2 regions of the Rossellomorea sp. GAMAL-10_SWC genome follow, and region 2 is predicted to be linked to the other one. Evidence: a T-box and tRNA genes for the amino acid it is inferred to sense, from the RefSeq annotation. Region 2 holds a T-box; the other holds one or more tRNA genes.
The links. The T-box of region 2 lies ahead of ileS (isoleucine--tRNA ligase). A T-box ahead of a tRNA ligase gene usually reads a tRNA of that ligase, here a tRNA-Ile.
Positions count from the first base shown of each region.

Region 1 (4,401 bases), 2.5 Mb from region 2:
AATTATTATAAAAAAAACTTCAAAAAAGTTATTGACTTTTAAATGAAATTTGATATAATAATTAATGTCCTAAAGAAAAAGAATCAAGTGATGATAGCGAAGAGGTCACACCCGTTCCCATACCGAACACGGCAGTTAAGCTCTTCAGCGTCGATGGTAGTTGGGGGTTTCCCCCTGTGAGAGTAGAACGTCGCTTGGTTTGATGGAGGATTAGCTCAGCTGGGAGAGCACCTGCCTTACAAGCAGGGGGTCGGCGGTTCGAGCCCGTCATCCTCCACCATATGCCGACTTAGCTCAATTGGTAGAGCAACTGACTTGTAATCAGTAGGTTGGGGGTTCAAGTCCTCTAGTCGGCACTCTTTTGAGCCATTAGCTCAGTAGGTAGAGCATCTGACTTTTAATCAGAGGGTCGAAGGTTCGAATCCTTCATGGCTCACCATTTTCTCAAAAGAGAATATTTGCGGGTGTGGCGGAATTGGCAGACGCGCTAGACTTAGGATCTAGTACTTCGGTGTGGGGGTTCGAGTCCCTTCACCCGCACCATTTAAATTTATAATTTATAAGCAGTATACGCGGAAGTAGTTCAGTGGTAGAATACAACCTTGCCAAGGTTGGGGTCGCGGGTTCGAGCCCCGTCTTCCGCTCCACATATGCTGCCGGGGTGGTGGAATGGCAGACACACAGGACTTAAAATCCTGCGGGGGTTGACCCCGTGCCGGTTCGAGTCCGGCCCTCGGTACCATTTATAATATGCGCCCGTAGCTCAATTGGATAGAGCGTTTGACTACGGATCAAAAGGTTATGGGTTCGAGTCCTTTCGGGCGCGCCATATTATTCCACCTGTTATTCTGAACGGGAAGTGGCTCAGCTTGGTAGAGCACCTGGTTTGGGACCAGGGGGTCGCAGGTTCAAATCCTGTCTTCCCGACCATTTAAAACATGGGGCCTTAGCTCAGCTGGGAGAGCGCCTGCCTTGCACGCAGGAGGTCAGCGGTTCGATCCCGCTAGGCTCCACTTAAAGAAACTTAAATTAACTTATTATGGCGGTGTAGCTCAGCTGGCTAGAGCGTACGGTTCATACCCGTGAGGTCGTGGGTTCGACTCCCTCCGCCGCTACTTATTTAAGGACCTTTAGCTCAGCTGGTTAGAGCAGACGGCTCATAACCGTCCGGTCGTAGGTTCGAGTCCTACAAGGTCCACCACTTATAATGGAGTAATACCCAAGTCTGGCTGAAGGGATCGGTCTTGAAAACCGACAGGGGTGTAACAGCCCGCGGGGGTTCGAATCCCTCTTACTCCTCCATTTTTATTAAATTGTATATAACTTTTAGGAACTATATTAAATAGTATCCTCATTATCGCGGGGTGGAGCAGTCTGGTAGCTCGTCGGGCTCATAACCCGAAGGTCGCAGGTTCAAATCCTGTCCCCGCAACCAAATGGTCCCGTGGTGTAGCGGTTAACATGCCTGCCTGTCACGCAGGAGATCGCCGGTTCGATCCCGGTCGGGACCGCCATTTAAGATGGCTCGGTAGCTCAGTCGGTAGAGCAGAGGACTGAAAATCCTCGTGTCGGCGGTTCGATTCCGTCCCGAGCCACCATCTTAAATAAATAAGTAAATTAGCTTTTAATAAGCCGACTTAGCTCAATTGGTAGAGCACGAATGAATAAGCTTTGTAGCGAAACATCAGCGTACTTGTCGAAAAACACCTTGAATTATCTAGATGAGACAAGGACGAACTTTATGAAGGTTACTATACCAATACTTAAGCTTGAGTGGAGCAAATTATATTAAGTAATAAAACTAATTGATTTAGTTAATAATATGCCGACTTAGCTCAATTGGTAGAGCAACTGACTTGTAATCAGTAGGTTGGGGGTTCAAGTCCTCTAGTCGGCACTCTTTATGGCGGTCGTGGCGAAGTGGTTAACGCATCGGATTGTGGTTCCGACACTCGTGGGTTCGATTCCCATCGGTCGCCCCATATTATGCGGGTGTAGTTTAATGGTAAAATAGAAGCCTTCCAAGCTTCGGTCGTGGGTTCGATTCCCATCACCCGCTTTTTTATAAAATTTAATGGGCCTATAGCTCAGCTGGTTAGAGCGCACGCCTGATAAGCGTGAGGTCGATGGTTCGAGTCCATTTAGGCCCACCATTAAATTTAAAATTAATTTTTCCGCAGTAGCTCAGTGGTAGAGCACTCGGCTGTTAACCGAGTGGTCGTAGGTTCGAACCCTACCTGCGGAGCCATATGATAGAGAAGTACCCAAGTGGCTCAAGGGGCGCCCCTGCTAAGGGTGTAGATCGGGTAACCGGTGCGAGGGTTCGAATCCCTTCTTCTCTGCCATATTTTTTTTTGGCCCGTTGGTCAAGCGGTTAAGACACCGCCCTTTCACGGCGGTAACACGGGTTCGAGTCCCGTACGGGTCATAACTAAAGCTCAGTTATTTGTGATAACACAGGTAACTGAGTTTTTTATTTGTCTTTTTTATGATTTTAGTGAACGAGCTTTAATTGAATACGTCTTTCTTCATTATATTAGAGTACTCTTTGTACGTTTTAGGATGTACAGGGAGTTAACTCTCATAGATTCAATATGGCTTCTGTCTATTTACAAATAAAGTAATCGAAACAGCACATCTCAGTCTTAGTTCTCCACAATCTCGCCCTTCTCCTTTTCCATTAATCTTCATTCGGGTTAATATTCTTCATTATCAAAACTTAAAGTCTTTTTCGCTCATTTTAAATTCCAGCATCATTTTATCCTCACCCTTTAGTTAAAATGTCGTTTAAATCCATTTTTTTAAAGTGTTCTTCAAATAATAAATATTACAAGACCAAAGAAATTAGAAAGCAAGAAATTGAAAGCAAGCGTATGATCTTAGTGTTAAAATGTGAATAGCTAAAGATGAGGTGATTAAATGAACGGATTAAATAATCAGGTCATGTGGGATGCAGTTGAATCATGCGATGAAAACTACGATGGAGTGTTTATTTATGCAGTTAAGTCCACTGGAATCTGTTGTAAACCTTCTTGTAAGTCAAGAACCCCATTAAAAGAAAATGTGTCATATTATCCGTCATTTTCTTTGGCAATTAAAGATGGATACCGTCCATGTAAAAGATGTCGTCCTGATTTACTTCACTCAAATGAGGAGGATATTATTTTATCTGCCAAACATTTTATTGAAAAAGAATATCGAAATAGTTTAACACTGGATCGGTTAGCAATTGAAGTTGGAGTAAGTAAATTTCATTTGCAAAGAATATTTAAAAAATCCACAGGTTTATCTCCGTTAGAATACGTAACTAGGTTAAGAATGATTGAAGCTTTGAGATTATTACGAGATACTGACAAAACCATAACTGAAATAGCTCATAAACTTGGTTTTAAAGGCTCTGCACATTTTTCAAGCATGTTTCGTCATCATTTTAATTACACTCCAACTACATTCAGAAAGGGACTGAATAAATGAAGTTAAAAGATGGAATAGCTTTATTGAGTCTAGCTGCATTATGGGGAGCTTCATTTTTATTTATTCGGATCGCTTCACCTGTTTTTGGACCTATTTTAACAATAGAGGGAAGAGTTACAATTGCTGCGTTTGCCCTGGTGCTATATTTGGTTATTACTAAAAAGTCTTTACAATTTAAAGAGAGATGGAGACAATATTTAATAATAGGGGCATTAAATGGAGCAATTCCATTTACATTAATTGCTACATCAGCATTATATTTGCCAGCCTCAATGTCATCAATTCTAAACTCTTTGACGCCATTATTTACAGCTCTGGTTGTTTTTTTATGGACGAAAGAAAGGTTGAGTATTCGTAAGTTAACTGGAATAATAGTGGGAGTAATAGGAGTGATCTTGTTAGTAGGATGGAGTTCAATTCCCTTTACTTATGATGTTAAAATAGCCATTGGACTAGCAGTTTTATCGACTATTTCATATGGAATTGCGGGTGTTTATGCAAAGAAGGCATTTGCCTTAGTACCACCACTTTCACTTGCAGCTGGTCAACAAATTGGTGCTGCAATTTTACTTTTACCTTTTACATTTTTAAATTTCACTGAGTCTACAGATAACGTATCAGGAGTTGCGATATTGGCAGTACTAGGATTAGCATTATTTTGTACTGCTATAGCATATTTATTGTATTTTTATCTTATCGAAAGTGTTGGGCCTACCAAAACATTAAGTGTTACTTTTTTAATTCCAGTGTTTGGAATAATCTGGGGTATTCTTATTTTGAAAGAACATATTACATTAGGGATGTTGTTTGGTTTTCTTGTCATTTTATGTGGGGTATTCCTGATTTCAGATATTCGTTTACGTGTAATAACATCAAATAAGCGAATGCAAGCCTAATAAGCTTTTAAATAATAAGCCAAAAAAGGAT
Region 1 covers NZ_CP144911.1:3,519,006-3,523,406, reverse strand. The annotation lists rRNA gene rrf (5S ribosomal RNA) at 84-199, shown strand; tRNA gene V5E38_RS17505 (tRNA-Val) at 205-280, shown strand; tRNA gene V5E38_RS17500 (tRNA-Thr) at 284-356, shown strand; tRNA gene V5E38_RS17495 (tRNA-Lys) at 364-439, shown strand; tRNA gene V5E38_RS17490 (tRNA-Leu) at 461-543, shown strand; tRNA gene V5E38_RS17485 (tRNA-Gly) at 573-647, shown strand; tRNA gene V5E38_RS17480 (tRNA-Leu) at 656-742, shown strand; tRNA gene V5E38_RS17475 (tRNA-Arg) at 753-829, shown strand; tRNA gene V5E38_RS17470 (tRNA-Pro) at 854-930, shown strand; tRNA gene V5E38_RS17465 (tRNA-Ala) at 941-1,013, shown strand; tRNA gene V5E38_RS17460 (tRNA-Met) at 1,042-1,115, shown strand; tRNA gene V5E38_RS17455 (tRNA-Ile) at 1,125-1,201, shown strand; tRNA gene V5E38_RS17450 (tRNA-Ser) at 1,210-1,302, shown strand; tRNA gene V5E38_RS17445 (tRNA-Met) at 1,359-1,435, shown strand; tRNA gene V5E38_RS17440 (tRNA-Asp) at 1,439-1,514, shown strand; tRNA gene V5E38_RS17435 (tRNA-Phe) at 1,523-1,598, shown strand; tRNA gene V5E38_RS17430 (tRNA-Thr) at 1,825-1,897, shown strand; tRNA gene V5E38_RS17425 (tRNA-His) at 1,907-1,982, shown strand; tRNA gene V5E38_RS17420 (tRNA-Gly) at 1,989-2,059, shown strand; tRNA gene V5E38_RS17415 (tRNA-Ile) at 2,077-2,153, shown strand; tRNA gene V5E38_RS17410 (tRNA-Asn) at 2,174-2,248, shown strand; tRNA gene V5E38_RS17405 (tRNA-Ser) at 2,255-2,345, shown strand; tRNA gene V5E38_RS17400 (tRNA-Glu) at 2,357-2,428, shown strand; gene V5E38_RS17395 (bifunctional transcriptional activator/DNA repair enzyme AdaA) at 2,920-3,474, shown strand; gene V5E38_RS17390 (DMT family transporter) at 3,471-4,370, shown strand.
Region 1: it has a tRNA-Ile gene. The T-box ahead of ileS (isoleucine--tRNA ligase) is inferred to sense a tRNA for this amino acid. The anticodon was not compared.

Region 2 (4,401 bases):
ATACTATCTACAGTAGTTCCTGCCATATGTGACCAAACTTCTTCAGCTGTATGAGGTAAAATTGGAGCAACTAAACGAGTTAGTGCTTGTAATGACTCATGTAATACTGTTTGAATTGCTAAACGATCTTTATTCGTTTTTGGCTCGATATATAAAACATCTTTTGATAAATCAAAATAGAAAGAACTTAATTCTGTTGTACAGAAGTTTTGAATTGTGTGGTAAACATTAGCAAATTCATATTTTTCGTATGATTCACGAACAGTTTTAACCACGTTGTTCAATTTAACTAGCATGTATTGATCTAATTCGCGTAGCTCTTCATATTTTAAAGCATCTTGTTCTGCGTTAAATCCATCTAAGTTTCCTAGTAAGAAACGGAACGTATTACGGATTTTACGGTATACTTCAGCAACTTGTTTCATTAATGCGTCAGAAATACGAACATCTGATTGATAATCTACAGAAGCTACCCATAGACGTAAAATATCTGAACCATATTGATTCATAATTTTTGATGGTAGAACGATGTTTCCGATTGATTTACTCATCTTGCGACCTTCTCCATCTAAAACGAAGCCATGGCTTACTACAGCTTTATAAGGTGCTTGACCTGTTACAGCAACGCTTGTACTTAATGAAGAGTTAAACCAACCACGGTATTGGTCAGAACCTTCTAAATAAATATCAGCAGGGAAAGATAATTCCTCACGAGTGTTTAAAACCGCTTGATGTGATGAACCACTATCAAACCAAACATCCATGATATCTTTCTCTTTAGTGAAGTTACCATTTGGTGAACCAGGATGTGTAAATCCTTCTGGTAATAATTCTTTCGCTTCTTTTTCAAACCAAATATTTGAACCATGCTCTTTAAATAAGTTCGAAACATGTTCAATCGTTTCTTCAGTAATAATTGCCTCTCCGTCTTCAGCATAAAATACTGGGATTGGAACTCCCCATACACGTTGACGTGAAATACACCAATCTCCACGATCACGAACCATGTTGAATAGACGAGTTTCTCCCCATGCTGGGAACCACGTAGTATCTTGAACAGCTTGCATTAATTGTTCACGAATTGCTTCAATTGATGCAAACCATTGTGCTGTTGCACGGAAGATAATTGGCTTTTTCGTTCTCCAGTCATGTGGATAAGAGTGTGTGATAAATTGTAATTTTAATAAAGCACCTTTTTCTTCTAATGCTTTTGTAATTTCTTTATTAGCTTCATCATAGAATAAACCTTCAAATCCAGGAGCTTCTTTTGTTAGAACACCTTTTTCATCTACTGGACAAAGCACTTCTAATCCATATTGTTGACCTACACGGAAGTCGTCTTCACCATGACCTGGTGCAGTATGAACACAACCTGTACCAGCGTCAGTTGTTACATGATCACCTAAAATAACAACTGATTGGCGATCATACAATGGATGCTTACAAACGATTCCTTCAAGTTCAGAACCATTAAAAGTCTTTTCAACTACTGCATCTTCCCAACCTAGTTCTTTTGCTACAGATTCTCTTAACTCACTAGCAACTACGAACTTGTCACCATTTACAGATACTACATCATAGCTTAAGTCAGGATGTAAACATACAGCTAAGTTAGCTGGGATTGTCCATGGTGTTGTTGTCCAAATAATGAATTTCTCTCCACCGTTTAGAACATTTTTCCCATTTTCAACTGCAAATGCAACATAGATTGATGCTGAACGCTTATCTTGGTATTCGATTTCCGCTTCTGCTAGTGCAGATTCACTTGATGGAGACCAATATACTGGTTTTAGACCTTTATAAATTAATCCCTTAGTAGCCATTTTACCGAATACTTTAATTTGTTCAGCTTCATATTCTTTTTCAAGAGTAATATATGGTCGGTCCCAATCACCTAAAATTCCTAAACGTTTAAATTGTTCTTTTTGACGCTCTACTTGCTCGTAAGCATATTCTTCACATAATTTACGGAATTCTGCTACTGACATTTCTTTACGATTTACTTTTTTATTTGCTAATGCTTGTTCAATCGGTAAACCGTGAGTATCCCAACCTGGAACGTAAGGAGAACGGTATCCATTCATATTATAAAAACGTACAATGAAATCCTTTAATACTTTATTAAGTGCATGTCCCATATGAAGGTCACCATTAGCATAAGGTGGTCCATCATGTAATATGAATGACGGTTTTCCTTCGTTATGTTTTTGAACAGTTGCATAAATATCTTTTTTGTTCCACTCTTCTTGAATTTGTGGCTCACGTTGAGGTAAATTTCCTCTCATAGGAAATTCAGTTTTTGGCATAAGTAACGTATCTTTGTACTCCATTTGCTTTCCTCCATTTTTAAACTTAATTGTTCTAAAGCTAGCCGTTTTAGGCAAGTCAACTACTCTATACCAGCTTACTTTACATTTTTAAATTCCACATTAACGCATTGTATCCATCTTACAAGCCTTTTATTAGTGGAGTTGTCTATTATGTATAATAAATCGTATAAGACGCAAAAAACCTTTCTCGTCCCAAAAAGGGACGAGAAAGGTTCCCGTGGTACCACCCTAATTGACAATAAATTTCATTAACTTATTGTCCACTTAGCATTCGTAACGTGAATGAAACGTCTTTTCTTACTTATTTTCAGAAAAGCACTCTAGGGTGATTTTCCTTCTATTTTCTATATCAAGCTTACACTATCCTTGACTCGCTAACTAGATTTATAGAAGTACTCTTCCCTGTCACCGATTTACTATTAATATCTATTGAACTACTCACCACTTAACACCCTTACAGGTTGTTTGAAGTAGGAGATTCTTGGGAACAAAGCATACTTAGTAGTGATTCTTTACCAGCAGAGGTTACTTTTATTTACCAAGCTAACCCCGTAGTTCCTACGGTTTGGTTCCACCTAACGCTAGGTGAAACGTACTCAGCCTGTTTTTTACTGAGGGGTATTACAGTTGTTCTATTTGCGACTCTTGAAGGGTATAGGCGAATGACAACCACCAGACGAGTTCTATTTACGCAACAAGCACTACACTTGAATTCATTCTTTTTCTACGGTATTTACATTATCTATTGTACAGAATAGTAGCAAAAAAAGAAAGCATTTTGGCTAACGCCAACCGTCATTCATCTCCCACCTATTACTGGTGTTATCACACCTTCACGTAACCTTAGGAAGGTGTCTTCTGTCGGATAATGATAAATTATATGTAAAACTTTACAAATCGTCAAGGCTTATACGACTAGTTTGCGATTTCTTCTGTTTCTTTATCGTCTAAAATATGATCCCAATCTTCATGACCTAACATCTCTAATTGAGTTTCAATTGCCATTCTTAAACGAGTTCTGAAAACTTTCGATTGCTTCTTAAGCTCTTCAAATTCCATTGTAACTTTTCTTGATTTAATTAAAGCTTCATTGATAATACGATCAGCATTTTTCTCCGCTTCTTTAATAATCAATTTAGCTTCTTTTTGGGCACTACCTTTTACATCTTCAGCAGCTTCTTGCGCAATTAAAATTGACTTATTTAAAGTTTCTTCTATAGTAGAAAAATGCTTTAATCTTTCTTTCATATCAAGAATTTGTTCTTCTAATTGTTTCTTCTCACGAATAACTAATTCATAATCTTTTATGACTTGATCTAAAAACTCGTTAACATCATCTTCGTCATAGCCACGAAAACTTTTACCAAATTCTTTATTATGAATATCAAGTGGTGTTAAAGGCAATTAAGCCACCTCCATGTATGTATGTTCTTTATTAATAGGTTATAATAAATTTTCGACAGTTTCTACGTTTTTCCTTCTACAATTTCTGACTATTTTTTAACACCGTAGTTTATCCGCCATTTTTCTTTTTTTGATAAGCCATCAATTGACATCAACATTCCTCTACCAAAACCTTTGACAGAGAATAAATCTCCTTCTTCACATAAAAACGAAGTAGAATCAATAACTCGCTGATTTACCTTAACGTGTTCGGCTTTAATTAAGCTTTGTGCTTTTTGTCTCGATATATTATAGAATTCGCTCAATAGGACATCTAATCTTAGTGATGATACAGTCCCATTATTAGTTTGCCAAACATCATCTGATTCAATCAATTCTTTAAATGTAATTCTCTTTAATTTAATTGGCGATTTTCCTACAGTATTTAAGTTACTTTCTACAAAACTTGCTATTTCATCAGCAACAATTACTTGGATTATATCATTTTTAAGTAGAATATCACCAAATTTTCCCCTTGTGATTCCTAAAGACATTAATGTTCCCAATACTTGCCGATGAGATAAAGTGTGAAATTTAGTTGCATAAACTAAGTCAAATGCAACCAAAGAATAGTCTTCTTCAACTGGTGTATAAAAACTCGGATAAATAATTGCACGCTTTCGTTCAC
Region 2 covers NZ_CP144911.1:1,019,871-1,024,271, reverse strand. The annotation lists gene ileS (isoleucine--tRNA ligase) at 1-2,330, opposite strand, end outside; T-box leader at 2,526-2,748, opposite strand; gene V5E38_RS04935 (DivIVA domain-containing protein) at 3,246-3,734, opposite strand; gene V5E38_RS04930 (YlmH family RNA-binding protein) at 3,824-4,401, opposite strand, start outside.